Regions from separate parts of the uncultured Martelella sp. genome, predicted to be linked through region 2. Evidence: riboswitches for the same ligand, from Rfam matches in the RefSeq annotation. Region 2 holds a riboswitch; each other region holds the start of a gene.

What was found. A riboswitch is a leader RNA that binds a small molecule or an ion and turns the genes downstream of it on or off. The one in region 2 is predicted to bind thiamine pyrophosphate.
Region 1: another riboswitch for thiamine pyrophosphate. It lies ahead of thiE (thiamine phosphate synthase); the one in region 2 lies ahead of thiM (hydroxyethylthiazole kinase).
Region 3: another riboswitch for thiamine pyrophosphate. It lies ahead of thiB (thiamine ABC transporter substrate binding subunit); the one in region 2 lies ahead of thiM (hydroxyethylthiazole kinase).
Region 4: another riboswitch for thiamine pyrophosphate. It lies ahead of ACHZCU_RS05435 (ABC transporter permease); the one in region 2 lies ahead of thiM (hydroxyethylthiazole kinase).

Annotation. Positions count from the first base shown of each region.
Region 1 covers NZ_CAXXFM010000001.1:2,152,902-2,156,723, forward strand. The annotation lists gene ACHZCU_RS10130 (TRAP transporter large permease subunit) at 1-1,320, opposite strand, end outside; gene thiE (thiamine phosphate synthase) at 1,317-1,979, opposite strand; TPP riboswitch at 2,093-2,195, opposite strand; gene ACHZCU_RS10140 (HAD family phosphatase) at 2,234-2,911, opposite strand; gene ACHZCU_RS10145 (sugar-binding transcriptional regulator) at 2,908-3,822, opposite strand, start outside.
Region 2 covers NZ_CAXXFM010000001.1:3,336,925-3,340,746, forward strand. The annotation lists gene thiD (bifunctional hydroxymethylpyrimidine kinase/phosphomethylpyrimidine kinase) at 3-803, opposite strand; gene thiE (thiamine phosphate synthase) at 800-1,438, opposite strand; gene thiM (hydroxyethylthiazole kinase) at 1,435-2,229, opposite strand; TPP riboswitch at 2,279-2,373, opposite strand; gene ACHZCU_RS15520 (enoyl-CoA hydratase-related protein) at 2,479-3,291, opposite strand; gene ACHZCU_RS15525 (CoA-acylating methylmalonate-semialdehyde dehydrogenase) at 3,474-3,822, opposite strand, start outside.
Region 3 covers NZ_CAXXFM010000001.1:1,532,229-1,536,050, reverse strand. The annotation lists gene thiP (thiamine/thiamine pyrophosphate ABC transporter permease) at 1-792, opposite strand, end outside; gene thiB (thiamine ABC transporter substrate binding subunit) at 812-1,825, opposite strand; TPP riboswitch at 1,873-1,987, opposite strand; gene ACHZCU_RS07255 (peptidylprolyl isomerase) at 2,249-2,686, shown strand; gene ACHZCU_RS07250 (glucan biosynthesis protein G) at 3,089-3,822, shown strand, end outside.
Region 4 covers NZ_CAXXFM010000001.1:1,130,475-1,134,296, reverse strand. The annotation lists gene ACHZCU_RS05445 (MmgE/PrpD family protein) at 1-239, opposite strand, end outside; gene ACHZCU_RS05440 (sugar porter family MFS transporter) at 396-1,727, opposite strand; TPP riboswitch at 2,233-2,340, shown strand; gene ACHZCU_RS05435 (ABC transporter permease) at 2,407-3,162, shown strand; gene ACHZCU_RS05430 (ABC transporter substrate-binding protein) at 3,194-3,822, shown strand, end outside.

The sequences.
Region 1 (3,822 bases), 1.2 Mb from region 2:
TTTCGAAAAAGCCGCAAGTGCAAGCGCATAGATGGCCGCAAGGGCTGCCGCCTCGGTGGTGGTGACGATGCCGATGCGGATGCCGGCAACCACGATGACGCCGAGCCCGAAGGCGGGGACCGCTGCCAGCAGGGATCGCCGGCGTTCGCCCCTGGCCGCCGGTCTGCTGCCGGGCAGATTGCGGGTCGTGAGGTAAATGGCGATGGAGAGAGCCGCCGCCATCACCAGCCCCGCAAACAGCCCGCCGAGAAGCAGCGCGCCCACGGAAAGGTCGGTCGCGGCCGCCAGGATCAGGAAGGCGATTGACGGCGGGATGATGTTGTCGAGCACCGACGAGGCGGCAATGATCGCGCCGGAGCGGGCCGGCGGATAGCCATGGCGCACCAGTTCCGGGTGAAAGGTGGTGGCGGAAAACACGGCATTGGCGACCGACGAGCCGGAGGCCCCGGAAAACAGCGTGCCGGTGGCCAGCACCGTCTGCGCCAGCCCCCCGCGCCGGTGGCCGACCAGTGAGGCGGCGAAGGCCACAAGGTGCGTTGCCGCGCCCGAGGCGGAAAGGGCTGCCCCCGTCAGCAAAAAGAACGGAATGGCGAGCAACAGAAAGTGGGACATGCCGGAAACGGTCGTGGTGACGATGGTTTCCGTTCCAAGATTGCCGCCGAAGGGAATGGCGATCATCGCCGCCGCGATGAAGGCGTGGGCAAGCGGTGCGGCGGCGACAAGGCCGACCGCCGCCGCTATCGCGATCGCAATGCTCGCAGGCAGGGCGGTTGTGACGGTGACGTGCAGGCAGGCGTAATAGACTGCGGATGCGAGGGTCGCGGATGCGGCAAGCGGCAGAGCCTGCCGTTCGCCGATGCGACGAAGAACCAGAATGATCGCGAGAAGACCGCCGCCTGCGCCGGTCACCGCAAAACGCACCCATTCGGGAAGGCCGAGTGCCGGCGATGTGCCGCCGATGAGGTTCACGACGCGCGTGCTGCCGAAAATCAGCACAAGAGCCGCCAGCAGGCTGAACGCATCGGCAATGATGCCGGCCAGTTTTTTGGCAGCCGGGCCGAAAGGCAGATCAAGCCGCATGGAAAGCGGGCCGGACAGCACAAGCGGTGCGGCAAGGGCAATCAGCGCCACATTCAGCCAGATGCCGAGATCTTCCGTTCCGATAACGCCGGTGTGAAACAGATAGCGCAGAACCACGCTGGTCAGCACCACGGCGAGCATCACCGCCAGCACGGTGGCGGCGACCATCGCGAGTGCCGTTTCCAGCCGCGTGGCAAGCTGTGCTGCCCGGGCGTGCAGCGTGCCGGGCTTTTCCGTCATTGTGCCGGGGGTGCGATGGCCGTGTCTACGCTGCGGCGGAGTTCACGGGTTGCGGCTGAAACGTCGGGTGCGTGGAAAATCGCGGAAATCACCGCAATGCCGTCGGCGCCTTCGGCCATCAGCCGTGGCACGTCTTCAAGCTTGATACCGGCAATCGCGCCAACCGGCAGGTCGGGCCGCGCCCGTTTGAGGCCGCGGCGCAGCGCACGAAAGCCGTTGAGGCCCACCGGAGGATCCATATTGATCTTGGAAAGCGTCTGGAAAACACCGCCGATACAGGCGTAATCGACCGGTGCGGCCGCCGCCCTGGCGCCATCGGAGGCGTTCTTGACCGTGAGCCCGATAATGGCGTCCGGGCCAAGCAGCTTCCGGGCGATCTCCGCCGGCATGTCGTCGCTGCCCAGATGCACCCCGTCGGCCTCGGCCGCAAGGGCCACGTCGATCCGGTCATTGACGACGAAGGGCACGCCGGTGGGCACAAGCGCCGCGCGGATTTGAACGGCGCGTTCGACCATCTGACGGGTTTTGGCGAATTTGTCGCGATACTGGATCAGCGTTGCGCCGTTTTCGGCGGCAAGCCGCGCCAACTCCGCCAGCGGCGCGGCCTCAACCAGACCGGCATCGACAATGGCGTTCAGGCGATAGTCGACCGTTCTCATGGCCGTGCCCCGGCAAGAGTTCCCGGCGGGCAGATGTTACGAATGTCCAACGGCATAGAAAGCGCTCCACGATCATACGAAGACCGGGCAGCGGCGCGGGCGCGAAAACAGGGAAGGCAACCATTTTCCGTTCCTACGCCGGTATGACCCGGATCAGGTTCAAGGGTCCGGCGCATTGCCATCTCAGCATCGGATGATGCTCCCCTCGGAATTTCCGTGATTCTGTCGGGCTTTGCGCCCCCTGTCAACAGGCTTCAGGCAGCGCCGAACGCGGCTTGCCGGAAACCGGACAGGTCTGTGAGCACGGTGTCGGCGCCTGCGCTCTGAAGCCGTTCGGCATGAAGCGGCCTTATGCCTTCAAGGTGGCCGCCGCCGACAAAGCCGACACAGCGCATCCCGGCGCGGCCGGCGGCAATGACGCCGGCAATCGAGTCTTCAAGCACGACACAGTCGCCGGCCTGCGCGTCGCTCTGTTCGGCGGCGTACAGAAAAACGTCGGGCGCGGGCTTGCCGTGTTCGACCGATTCCGCACTGAAAGCGCGGCCGCGGAAACGGTCGGCAAAGCCGATACACTCAAGCGCCACACCCAGCCGTTTGTAGGAGCCGCCGGACGCGATGCAGTAGCCGATGCCGGCTGCATCCAGACTGTCGAGCATGTCCGCGGCACCCGTCATCGGCTGCAGTTCGCGGGCGTAGCGGTCAAACAGCCGCGCATACCAGTCCTTCTGAAACGCGGGCTCAACCGGCTTGCCGGTGCTGTTTTCGACAAAGGCGGTGATCTGTTTGATCGAGGCGCCGAGAAACTTCTCGACCAGCGTATCCCAGTCGACCGTTATTCCGTATTCTTCAAGTGAGGTCTGGAGTTCGGCGAGCGCGATGATTTCGCTGTTGGCGAGCACACCGTCGAAATCGAAAATAACTGTTTTCTTCATGAGGTCCTGGCCAGAATGCGTTCGGCGGTGATGTCGTCGGTCACAAGCGTGGTAACGAGCCCGCGGCGGATGGCGGCGATGATGACGTCGACCTTGTGTGTGCCGGCTGCGGCAAGCACCCGCTCGGGAACCTTCTCAAGCGCATCAAGCCGGATGCCGACGGCACAGTCATTGATGAAGTGGTCGACCTCCCGGCCGTTGTGATCGATAAAATGGCCGACGATATCGCCGACCGCGCCTTTTTCGGAAAGGGTCGCCGGTGTGACACTGGACGGCAGTCCGGTGTTCATCAAAACGGACCTGTCGGACAGGTCGCCGGCAACCAGAACGGCGAGATCGAGGGTTTTCAGCTTTTCCAGATGCTCGCTGAAAACGGCATCGGAGAGAAACTCTTCCCTGTCTGTGCCGGGCGAGAGGTAGACCGGGGCGGCAAACAGCGAATATCGGGCGCCCAGCCGGTCGGCAAAACCAGAGGCGATCCCGAACGTGTTGAACGATGCGCCCTGCGATGTGCCGCCGATCATCGATATGATTTCGATTTCCGGCAATTGCATGCGCGGCAGATGGGTCATCGCGTTTGTCAGCGTCATGCCCCAGGACACCCCGATCCGCTGCCAGCGGGCCTCGCGCAATCCTTTTGCCAGATAGTTGGCAAGGGCGGCGCCTGCGGGGCGCTGATAGTCGTGATTGTCCGCATTGGCCGGCGCCACGATGGCGTCGGCAAGGCCGAAGCGGGTCTTCAGGTCTTCCTGCAGGCGCAGGCGCATGACATGCGGCGACTGGATATCGACCCGCACCAGCCCGTCGGCGCGCGCGCTTCTGATGGCCTGGTTCACGCGCAGCCGGGTGACCCCCATCAGTGCCGCCACTTCGGACTGGGTCATTTCATTGATGAAATAATGCCAGCAGAC
Region 2 (3,822 bases):
AATCACGGCCAGAAGGCGTGGAAATGGTGGGTCGGGCCGTGACCGGAGCCGACGGCAAGCGCGTCTGATGCGGCGATGGCGTCGGCGACATAGGTTTTGGCCTCTGTGGCCGCATCACTAAGTGGAAGCCCCTTGCCGATCTCGGCGGCAATCGCACTTGAGAGCGTGCAGCCCGTGCCATGGGTGTTTTCCGTTTCGATGCGCTTGCCTTCAAGCCATTGATGGCCCTCTGCGGTCACCAGAAGATCGGGGCAGTCTTCACCGTCCAGATGCCCGCCTTTCAGTAGCACGGCCTGCGGCCCGAGACCGCGCAGCGCCTGGGCCTGGGCGATCATCGTGTCGCGATCGGTGGCGACGTCTTCGTCCAGCAGGGCTGCCGCTTCCGGCAGGTTCGGCGTCAGGAGCGCGGCGAGCGGCAGCAGATGCTCCTTCAATGCCTCGACCGCATCTTCCGGCAGGAGCCGGTGGCCGCCCTTGGCCACCATCACGGGATCGAGCACCACCGGAACTTCGACATGGTGGCGCAGGCAGTCGGCAATGGTGACTGCGATATTGGCATTGGCGATCATGCCGATCTTGATCGCGCTGACGGAAACATCGTCGAAGATTGCGGTGATCTGTTCGGAGACGAAGGCTGAGGGCACCTCGTGCACGCCGGTGACGCCCCTGGTGTTTTGCGCCGTCAGCGCCGTCATGGCCGCCATGCCATAGGTGCCGCGTGCGGAAAAGGTCTTGAGGTCGGCCTGAATGCCGGCGCCGCCTGACGGGTCGGAACCGGCGATTGAAAGTATATTCGCAATCATGTCTTTGCCTTCCCGATGGCCGCTGAAAGGGCCACCGCTGCGTGATGGGGATCGGGTTGTCCGCAGATCGCCGAGACGACGGCGATGCCATCTGCACCGGCCTGAAATGTGGCCGGTATGTGCTCGGCTTTCAACCCGCCGATGGCCACGACCGGCAGGCCGGACCGCCCTGCCACTTCGGCAAGCCCGTCAAATCCGAGCGGAGCGGCATGGCCGGGTTTTGTACCGGTCGCGAAAACCGGGCCTGCGCCGATATAATCCAGCGGGGCCGGGTTGAAACACCGTGCGGCCTCAAGGCTGTCGATCGAAAGACCGAGCAGCATGTCGGGCCCGATTTTCGCGCGCACGGCCACCGGGTCGTCGTCCGACTGGCCGACATGGACACCGTCTGCGCCAAGCGCGATTGCTGCTTCGACATCGTCATTGACGATCAGGCGGGCATCCGTGCCGGCCAGAACCTGCTGCAGCTTGCGTCCGGCTGCAATCCGTTCGGATGTGGTGGCGTCCTTCATCCGAAGCTGGACCATGGTGGCGCCTCCGCGCACGGCCTGCCGGGTCGTTTCTGTCATGCCGAGGGTGCTGCAAAGCACGGGATCAAGCACGAGATAAAGCGAAAGGTCGAAAACCGGTCTCATGAAAGTGTAATCCTTGCCTCGGCTTCAAGTTCCGCCGGCGTCAGCGATGCGAGCTGATCGAGAAAATGGACAGCGAATGTGCCGGGGCCCTCAGCGATGTCATGCGCATGGCTGCCGGCGACGGCATAGAAGGAAAGGGCGGCCACGGTTGCAGAAAACGGATCGTCCGGCCGGGCGCCTGCAAAGGCGCCGACAAGGCAGGTCAGCGCGCAGCCGAGCGCCGTCACCTTCGGCATGATCGGGGAGCCGCCGTGAATGCGTGCGCTGCGGGTGCCATCGGTGACAAAGTCGTTTTCACCAGTGACGGCCACCACCATGGTGCGCTCGGACGCCAGCCGGCGGGCGGTTTCCTCGGCCGCTTCCACGCTGTCACCGGCATCCACGCCCTTGCCGCCGCCTGTCGCGCCGGAAAAGGCGAGGATTTCAGACGCGTTGCCGCGCAGGATCGTCGGTCCGCGCTCAAGCAGTTCGCGGGCGGCCTTTCTGCGAAAATCCGTTGCAAAATGGGCAACAGGATCAAAAACCCAGGGTGTGCCCTTGGCCGTAGCGCCGTCGATAGCGGCCTTCATGCCGCCGATCCACAGCGGTGACAGGGTGCCGATATTGACGGTGAGAGCGGAGGCCAGTCCGGCGAATTCGCCGGCTTCTTCCTCGCAATGCACCATGGCCGGGGAGGCGCCGGCCGAAAGCAGCACATTGGCGGCGACATTCATCGCCACGTAATTGGTGATGCACTGCACCAACGGCGCCTTTTCGCGCATTTCGGTGAGAATGGTCGCGGTGTCTGTCATTCCGGTTTCCCTTTCAGTTGTGGCGGAAAAGCCGGACGGACCAGAACAACGGAAGGCCCGAGTGACTCCCTCCGCCGGTATGATCCGGATCAGGTTCCAAGGGTGCTTCTCAGCCCGCTGCAGCGGACGCCCCCGTCGCTCTTGATGGCGTTGTTATATCAGAAAAAAGCGCCCCGATAAGGGGCGTTGCAGGTCGAGGGGAATTTTTATTGTCGCCTTTGGTTCACCGCAAAATCCCTGCGGATACAGTCATCTGTCGCGTATCTGTGTGGGATGGGGGAGTGGGCCGCGTTTTTTGCCCGAAGCCCCGTGAAGATGGGTCATCAGTGTTTGCGTGCGGATGAGAAGTGCGGGATCTTTCAGCAGTTCCGCGCGCTTGCAGGCGATGCCGGCTGTCTGTTCATCGCTCAGCGGTACGGCGCTGGCCAGCTGGTTGAGTTGCAGCTTGGTGTTGGCAATGCCTTGGGGGGTGCAGCGGGCAATGCGGTTCGCCACCGCGCCGATACGCCGGTCGAGGGCCACCGGTGTTTCGAAAATATCGTTGAAGATACCGGCACAGCGAGCATCCTCTGCATTCATCGGAGCGGCCGTCAGAAACAGTTCCTTGATGGAATGAAGGCCGGCAACCGACAGAAACCGGCTGTAATCTTTCGGATTGAAGGGGATGCCCAGCCTGTTTGCGGTCATGACGACACTTGCGGTCTTGAGCGCATAGACAAGATCGGCGGCCAGCAGCAGCCAGAGCGCACCGGCATAGACCGTGCCTTCGACCTGGGCGATCACCGGAAGCGGGGAGGCGTAAATCGCCTCGAACATGGCAAATATCGGATCATCCGCAAGGTCATCGTCAGGTCTGTATTCATTCAGGTCATGGCCTGCGGAGAAGATGCCGTGCGAGGTCTGAGCCTTGATCACCACGACCCGCACGCCCAGTTTCTCGGCCTGTTCGAGGCAGGAGATCACGGCCTTCGACATCTCCGCATCGAAGGCGTTGCGGGTACACGGGTTATCGATTGTAATCGTGGCAACCTTGTCTTCGAAGCGAAAATCGATCTTGTCCATCCGTCGTTCTCCTTAGTCGTGACGAAAGGGGGTAAATGCAACTAAAGGATGATTTTGTCGAAATTACGCGTTTGGATGACGCCTGTTTGCGGACGTCGAAGACAACCAGACCGCCGCAACGAAAAACCCCGGCAGGTCGCCCTGCCGGGGTGGGGGACATCATGACGGTCCTGCGTCGAGGCTTATTTCATCGTCGGCATGGAGAATTCCGCGCCCGAGCGGATGCCCTTGGGCCAGCGGCTGGTGATGGTCTTCATCCGGGTGTAGAAGCGCACGCCTTCCGGCCCGTGCATGTGGTGATCGCCGAACAGCGACGCCTTCCAGCCGCCGAAGGAATGAAATGCCATCGGGACCGGGATCGGCACATTGATGCCGACCATGCCGACCCTGATCTTGTGGGCGAATTCGCGCGCGGCATCGCCATCGCGGGTGAAGATTGCCGTGCCATTGCCGAATTCGTGGTCGTTGATCCACTGCGCCGCTTCGTCATAGCTTGAAGCACGGGCAACGGAGAGAACCGGACCGAAAATC
Region 3 (3,822 bases), 1.8 Mb from region 2:
AAAAAGGGCAAGGGCGGCAAGCACCAGTGCCGTTACGGCAATCTGCATGCCGGAAAGGGCGACGGCGCGTGCGGGATTGAAATCGAAGCGAAGCGCCTGATAGATCGCGACCTCGATCGTGGTCGCCGCCGGCCCGCCGCCCAATATCAGCACCAGCGTGAAAGAGGTGGCGCACAGCATGAAGACCAGTCCGGCAACGCCCGGGATCAGCGGCGCGATCACCGGCCATTCGATGAAGCGAAAGATGCTGCGTTGCGGCATCGACAGCATTGCGGCGGTCTTGAAATATTCCTGCGGCACGCGCTCGATGCCTGCCAGAAACAGGCGGGCGGCCAGCGGCAGGTTGAAATAGACATGGGCAATCAGGATGCCCTGCAGGCCGTAGATCTGCAGCGGGCGGCCAAAGTCCGCAAAAGCCAGCGCATCGTTGAAAAGGCCCTGCCGTCCCCATATGCCGATAATGCCGAGCGCACCGATCAGCACCGGCAGTCCCAGCGGCACGGCCATCAGCCGGACAATCCATATCCGGCCGAAAAAATGCGGCCGCCGCGCCATCGCACGGGCAACGGGAATGGCAAGCGCCACGGACAGCACGGTGGACAGGAAGGCCTGATAGAGCGTGAAACGCAGAATGCGCCAGACATAGGGCTCGTTCATGACCGAGACCGCATCGCCAATCCGCCCGAAGCCGGAAAGGGCGGCCACCGCCACGGCAATGAAGCCGATAACGCCCGCAAGGGACATGATGCCGGCGGAAAGGCTCCGGCGAAACTCTGCCGTGGTCAGATACAAAACCGTCGTCCCGCAGCGCTCACCGCGCGCTCATCGCGTTCAGCCATTCGTCGATCCAGGCCTGCCGGTTTTCAGCCACGACATCCGGGGCGAATTGCAGCGTCCTGTCCGGCGTGACGGCATTCTGGAAGGCATCCGGTAGCGGCTCGGAGGTTGCGGCAGCCGGCATCATCCAGTTGTGGGTCGGGATTGCATCCTGAAAGCCGGGCGTAAGCATGAATGCGAGGAAGGATCTGGCCAGCGCCGGATCGTCCGCCATCGTCGTCATGCCAGCCACCTCGATCTGGATATAGAGCCCGTCCTCGAAGTCTGCGGCCTTGTAGCGGTCGGTTTCCTCGGCAATCTGGTGATAGGCCGGCGAGGTGGTGTAGGAAAGCACCATCGGCGCCTCGCCGCTGGTGAACAGGCCGTAGGCTTCCGACCATCCGGGCGCGACCGTCAGAATGCGGTCCGAAAGCGCTTCCCACTTTGCCGCCGCCTCGTCGCCATAGACGGATTTCATCCACAGCAGCATGCCAAGGCCCGGCGTCGATGTGCGCGGGTCCTCGATCACGATCTTTTCGTCAGCCGGTCCGTTGACCAGTTCGTCAAGCGTGGTCGGCGGAGATGCGATGCTCTCGCTGTCGTAGACGATGTCGAAATAGCCGTAGTCGAAAGGGACGAAAATGTCGTCTTCAAACCCGCCGGGGATGTCGAGATTGTCGGTGGAAACGCCGGAGGCGGCAAAAAGCCCCGTCTCCTTTGCCTCGTGGATCAGATTATTGTCGAGGCCGAGCACGATGTCTGCGGGGCTTGAACGGCCCTCGAGCTTCAGCCGGTTGAGCAGGGCAACGCCATCTTCCGCGCCGACGAATTTGACGGTGCAGCCGCATTCGGCCTCGAAAGCCTGCTTGACCAGCGGGCCCGGGCCCCATTCGGTGTTGAAGCTTTCATAGGTATAGACGGTCAGCACCTTGCCGTCTTCAGCCAGCGCGCCGCCTGCAGCCAGCAGCGCCAGCGCTGCAATCGAAATCGAAAGATGATGGCCGGGCATGACGCCTCCTTCGTGGTGTCTCAATCAACATGGGAAAAGGGCGTCGGATCGTTCACGCGTCTAATCCCTCCGCCGGTGTTAACCGGATCAGGTTCCTCGGGTTGGTTCTTCACCTCTCAGCGGACGACGTCGAAGCCGCGTTCCGCACCCCGTTAGAGCTTTTCAACACCTATCGCGGGCTTCCGTGGAATTCAAGGCCGGACGGATTTGAAAATACACGTGAAAGTGACTAGGTAAGAGGCGCATCCGGTATTTCGGATGTACCCGCCAGTCGTCATGCAGGAAAGTGTGTCGGCTCATCCTCTGGGGCGCTTTCCGGTCGAAGGCCGGAGCCTCAGGAAAAAGAAACGGCGCCTGGGCCTGAGGCCGGTTTGAGCCGGTGCTGTGCCGATGCGCTCAGTGTTCAAAGGAAGGAGCACACCAATGACAGAAGCCAAGAGCGGGGACACCGTTCGTATTCACTATACAGGAACCCTCAATGACGGTTCGACCTTCGATTCTTCCGAAGGCCGTCAGCCGCTTGAGTTTACCGTCGGTGCCGGCCAGATCATCCCGGGGCTCGATCGCGAGATCGCCGGTATGAATGTCGGCGACAGCCGCCAGGTGCAGGTGCCGTCGGAAGAGGCCTATGGGCCGCATGATCCGCAGAAGGTTCAGGTCGTGCCGAAGTCGGCCATGCCGGCCGAGGTTGAAGTGGAACCGGGCATGCAGCTTCAGGCGCGCACGCCCACCGGTGAAACCGTGCCGCTGGTCGTGACCAAGGTCGAGGAAGAGCAGGTAACCGTGGATGCCAACCATCCGCTTGCCGGGCAGGATCTGAATTTCGCCGTCGAGCTCGTTGAAATCGTCAACGCGGCTTGAAAAGAAAGCATATTTTGTTGGCGCAGCCATTCCGACAGCTCGACAGTGAGTTTGTAGATATTGCGGCGCGAAAAAGGCGTATTGCCATGATCTTGCCATTCTTTGGTTGAATGGCTGCCCTAAAAAAGGGGCTGGAATGCTGTATGGCGTCCCAGCCCCTTTTGATGCCCGGCTCTCCGGGCAGACCCTGTTTGCGACCGGATGGATACCGATGTCTGTTTTTTGCGTCAGTGTGGAACCGAAACGGGCTTGCGCCGTTTCCGAAGTGTCTGCGCTTACCGCCGAGACGGTTTTCGCGCGATCTTGCCCGAGAGCGAATACATTCAAAAAACGCAATTCCGGCGCCGGTTTTGGTGCAATGCAACATTTTCGGCCTCCCCTTTTCAACCGACGGGAATTTGAATGAAGAGACGAGTTTTTCTGGCGCAAACGGCCGCGGGAGCGCTGGCTTTCTCCGGTTTGGGAAGCAAGGCATTTGCTCAAGGCGCCGCGGTGGAACCCGGCAAGGTACCGGATCAGAATGCGGAAGTGGAAGCGCAGGCACCGGCCCCCGACGCGTTTACCTTCGATACGCTGACGGCCCGGATGAAGGAAAAGGCGGCGCAGCCCTATGAGGCACCGCCGCAGGATGTTGCCGAACCCTTCAATTCGCTCCACTATGATGATTACCGGGCAATCCGCTACGATCCCAACAAGGCGATCTGGCGGGACCAGTCGAATTTCCAGCTTCAGGCCTTTTCGCTCGGCTGGCTGTTCAAGACGCCGGTGGAGATTTACGAAGTCGCCAATGGCGATGCCGAAAAGCTGGTGTTTTCCGCCGACGACTTCATCTATCGCTCGCCGCTCGATATCGCGCAGTTCAGGGATGCTGAATTTCCCGGCGTTGCCGGTTTCCGCATCAACTATCCGCTGAACCGGCCCGATGTTTCCGACGAGCTGATTTCCTTCCTGGGCTCTTCCTATTTCCGTGCGCTCGGTCAGGGCAATCTTTACGGGTTGTCGGCCCGCGGCCTGGCGGTCAACACCGCCACGGACCAGGGCGAGGAGTTTCCGCGGTTTTCCGCGTTCTACATCGTTCGCCCCGTTGCGGAAGGCGAAAAGATCACCGTTTTTGCCGCGCTCGACGGTCCGAGCGT
Region 4 (3,822 bases), 2.2 Mb from region 2:
GTGGCGCCGGGCGAAAACGGATGGGCGGTTGCCTGCGCCCTTGCGCTGACGGCCGGACGGCGGGCGATGGAGGCGGCGGCCACGGCGGCATTGTCGATGATCCGGTTGCCGATCATCTCCACCACATCATCATCAAGCGCCACGGGATCGGCCGCAACGGTTGCGATCTTCCAGGCCAGCTGGTCTTCGCGTTTCAGGTTTTCCGATGATTTGTGGGTGCGCACCGTGTGCTCGTGCATGACATCTCCTCCCGCTTAATGCCACCGCCGTTTTGTTCCAATAGGCGTCAATTGTCCATTGGCGGCAATGCAGCCATTAGTCTTAGGCATTTTGGCGGTCTCACGCAAAACGGCCCGCTTGCGGCGGGCCGTTTATCATCGTGCGGTGCGGGCAGATCAGCCTGCGGCAACGGTGCGTTGCTCGATTTCCTCCAGCGTGACGCCCTTGGTCTCCGGCGCTACCGCAATGGCATAGAAAATGCCGATCACGCAGAAACCGGTGAAGATCGCGAAGGTCCCGACAATGCCGATGCCCGCCAGAAGCTCGGGGAAGAGCAGGGCGACGACGAAGTTGAAGAACCAGTTGGCGACAGAGGCCAGCGCCATGCCGCGCGGACGCAGCCTCAAGGGAAACAGCTCCGCCATGTAAAGCCACGGCAGCGGGCCGAGGCTGACGGCAAAGAAGGCGATGAAGGCGAAGATCCCGATCATTGCCAGATAAGGCGTCGCGGCGATGTTGATCATGGTTGCAACCGTCACCAGCGCCATGGCCGCGGATGTTCCGATAAAGCCCATGATCAGCAATTTGCGCCGTCCCATGGATTCAACGAGATACATGGCGACGACCGTCAGCGCGACATTGACAACGCCGATGCCGACGGTCGCCAGAAGATCGGTCGTGGTGCCGGAAAAGCCGGCATTCTTGAAAATTTCCGGGGCGTAATAAATGATCGCATTGATGCCGGAGAGCTGCTGAAGCACGAACACGATCATCGCGAAACTGGTAATCGGCAGAATGCCCTTTTTCAGAAATGTGCTCCAGGATGGCTTTGCTTCCTCGTCCTTCGCGCTTTCCTTGATTTCGGCGATGATCCCGTCAATCTCGGCGTCGGAGGATTCCGGCTGCAGTTTGGCGATGATGTCGCGTGCCTTGTCGGCGTTGGAATTCAGCGTCAGCCAGCGCGGGGTCTCCGGCGAAAGCAGAATGCCGACGAGGGCAATGATCGACGGGAAAACGCCGACGCCGATCATCCAGCGCCAGTCGCCGGAACCACCGAAGGCTGCATCCGACATGTAGGAGACCATGATGCCGATGGTGATCATCAGCTGGAAGGCGGAGACGATGGTGCCGCGAATGCGCGCCGGCGCCACTTCCGCCAGAAACATCGGGGCCGTCATGGCCGATGCGCCGATGCCGACGCCGATCAGAAGGCGCGCCAGCGTCAGGATGTACTGGTTGAAGGCAAGCGCCGAAATCAGCGAGCCGACCAGAAAGATCACGGCGCCGAGGATCAGCATCGGCTTTCGCCCGTAGCGATCGGTGGTGACCATGGCGACGATCGTGCCGCCAACCGCGCCGAGCGGAACGGCGGATGTGATCACCCCTTCCATGAAGGGCGTGATGGTGAAATCCTGTTTGATGAACGGCAATGCGCCGGAGATCACGCCCTGGTCAAAACCGAAGAGCATGCCGAACAGTGCCGCCACGATGACGATGGCGATAAGCATTGGTTTCCTCCGCATTCCAAAGGCGTTGCCGGGTTTCCGGGACGCCGTTCAGCTTTCTTCCTTCACCGAACCCTTATACCAAGAGTCAATGATTAGAACGCATATGACCGGAGCGATTTTGAAAGCCGGCTAGGCGAAAACCGCAGTCGTAGCCATAGCTACGGCGAGGATTTTCAACGACGCGGGCTTTCAAAAGCGCCCGGCCCTGAAAGGGTGCGGCTGGAATGGCCACCGAGGGCGTCAAAATCCTCGCGCGATGCTTGAGCATCGCTCTGCGGTATTTTCCTACTCGGACGACCATTCCAGCGCGCATCATATGAGTCCTAATCATTAACTCTTGGTATTAGTCTGTTTTTGTGAACGGTAGCTGAAAATTTTGCTTTTCGCCAATCTTTAGGGCAACTTTAGGATGTAATACGTGTAATTAACTCAATTCGGTTGATTTCCTGTCGCCGAAGCATTTGTCGGCGCCCCTTGACCGGGCCGGCCGACGTGGTCATAGATATGCCCATCCGAGGGGTGCGATCTTCGTGGAAGATGCTGAGATGGCGTTTGCCGAACCCTTGAACCTGATCCGGGTCATGCCGGCGTAGGAACGGAGTTTGGTGTTGAGCGACACGCCCAGAATATCAGCCTGTTTTGTTACGTCCGCTGCCCGGCTGTACCGGGGAGAGGGGTGTTGAAGCAGAGCCTTTATGCGGTTTTCCGATTTTGTCTGGTGGTTTGCGCCCTGATCCTGCTCTGGCAGGCGGTGGTCATGGTGTTCGAGCTGCCGCGCTATATCCTGCCCGCCCCGCTTTCCGTCGCGGTCAGGCTGTGGAGCGGACACGCCTATCTGTTTGCCGAAGCGCTGGTCACGCTGCGTGAGATCATCGCAGGCTTTGCCGCCGGTGCGTTGTTCGGCGCCGGTGCGGCCTTTCTGCTTGCGGGCTTTCCCCGTTTCGGCCGGCTGGTCTGGCCTGCGCTGGTGGTGCTGCAATCCTTCCCCGTGTTCGTCATCGCGCCCATGCTGGTGCTCTGGTTCGGCTTCGGCATCGCGTCCAAGGTGGTGATGACGACGATCATCGTGTTCTTTCCGGTCGCCTCCAATTTTGCCGACGGCCTTGCCCGTACCGACAGCGCCATCGTCAAGGCCGCGCATCTCGATGGCGCCGGCCACTGGCAACTTCTCGTCCTCATCAGGCTTCCGCTGGCCATGCCGCAGCTATTCTCCGGCCTGCGCATTGCCGCACCGCTTGCGCCGCTGGGCGCGGTCGTCGGCGAATGGGTTGGCGCTGCCGGCGGTCTCGGCTTCGTCATGGTGCAGGCCAATGCCCGCATGCAGGGCGAGACTGTGTTTGCGGCCATGCTGATCCTGGCGCTGGAAGCCGTTCTGTTTCGAAAGGCGGTGGATCTCGCCGCTCCCTTTTTCACCCGCTGGTCGCCACAGCCATGAGCGGCCGGTCTGTCCTGACAAGGAGGAATGAATGCTCAAGAAACTGACCCTGATTGCCGCGCTGACATTGTTGCCCGGCATGGCCGCTGCCAATGACAAGCTCGATGTCATTCTCGAATGGTATGTGAACCCGGACCACGCGCCGCTGGTGGTCGCCCAGCAGCAGGGCTATTTCGAAGACGAAGAACTGGATGTGACGCTGGTGCCGCCGGCCGATCCGTCCATGGTGCCACGCATGGTTGCCGCCGGGCGCGCCGATATCGGCGTTCACTACCAGCCGAACCTCTATCTCGACCACGCCGCAGGCATCGACATCAAGCGTTTCGGCACGCTGGTGTCCACGCCGCTCAACACGCTGACGGTGATGGCGGATGGTCCGGTGCAGTCGCTTTCCGATCTGAAGGGCAGGAAAATCGGCTTTTCCGTCGCCGGGATCGAGGAGACGGTCGTCTCCGCCATGCTTGAAAGTACCGGCCTGTCGCGGGATGACATCACCCTGGTCAATGTCAATTTCGCGCTCACCCAGTCGCTTCTTTCCGGCCAGGTCGATGCCACGATCGGCGCGTTCCGCAATTTCGAGCTGACCCAGATGGCCATCGAAGGCGAGGAGGGACGAGCCTTTTTCCCGGAAGAAGACGGCGTTCCGGTCTATGACGAGCT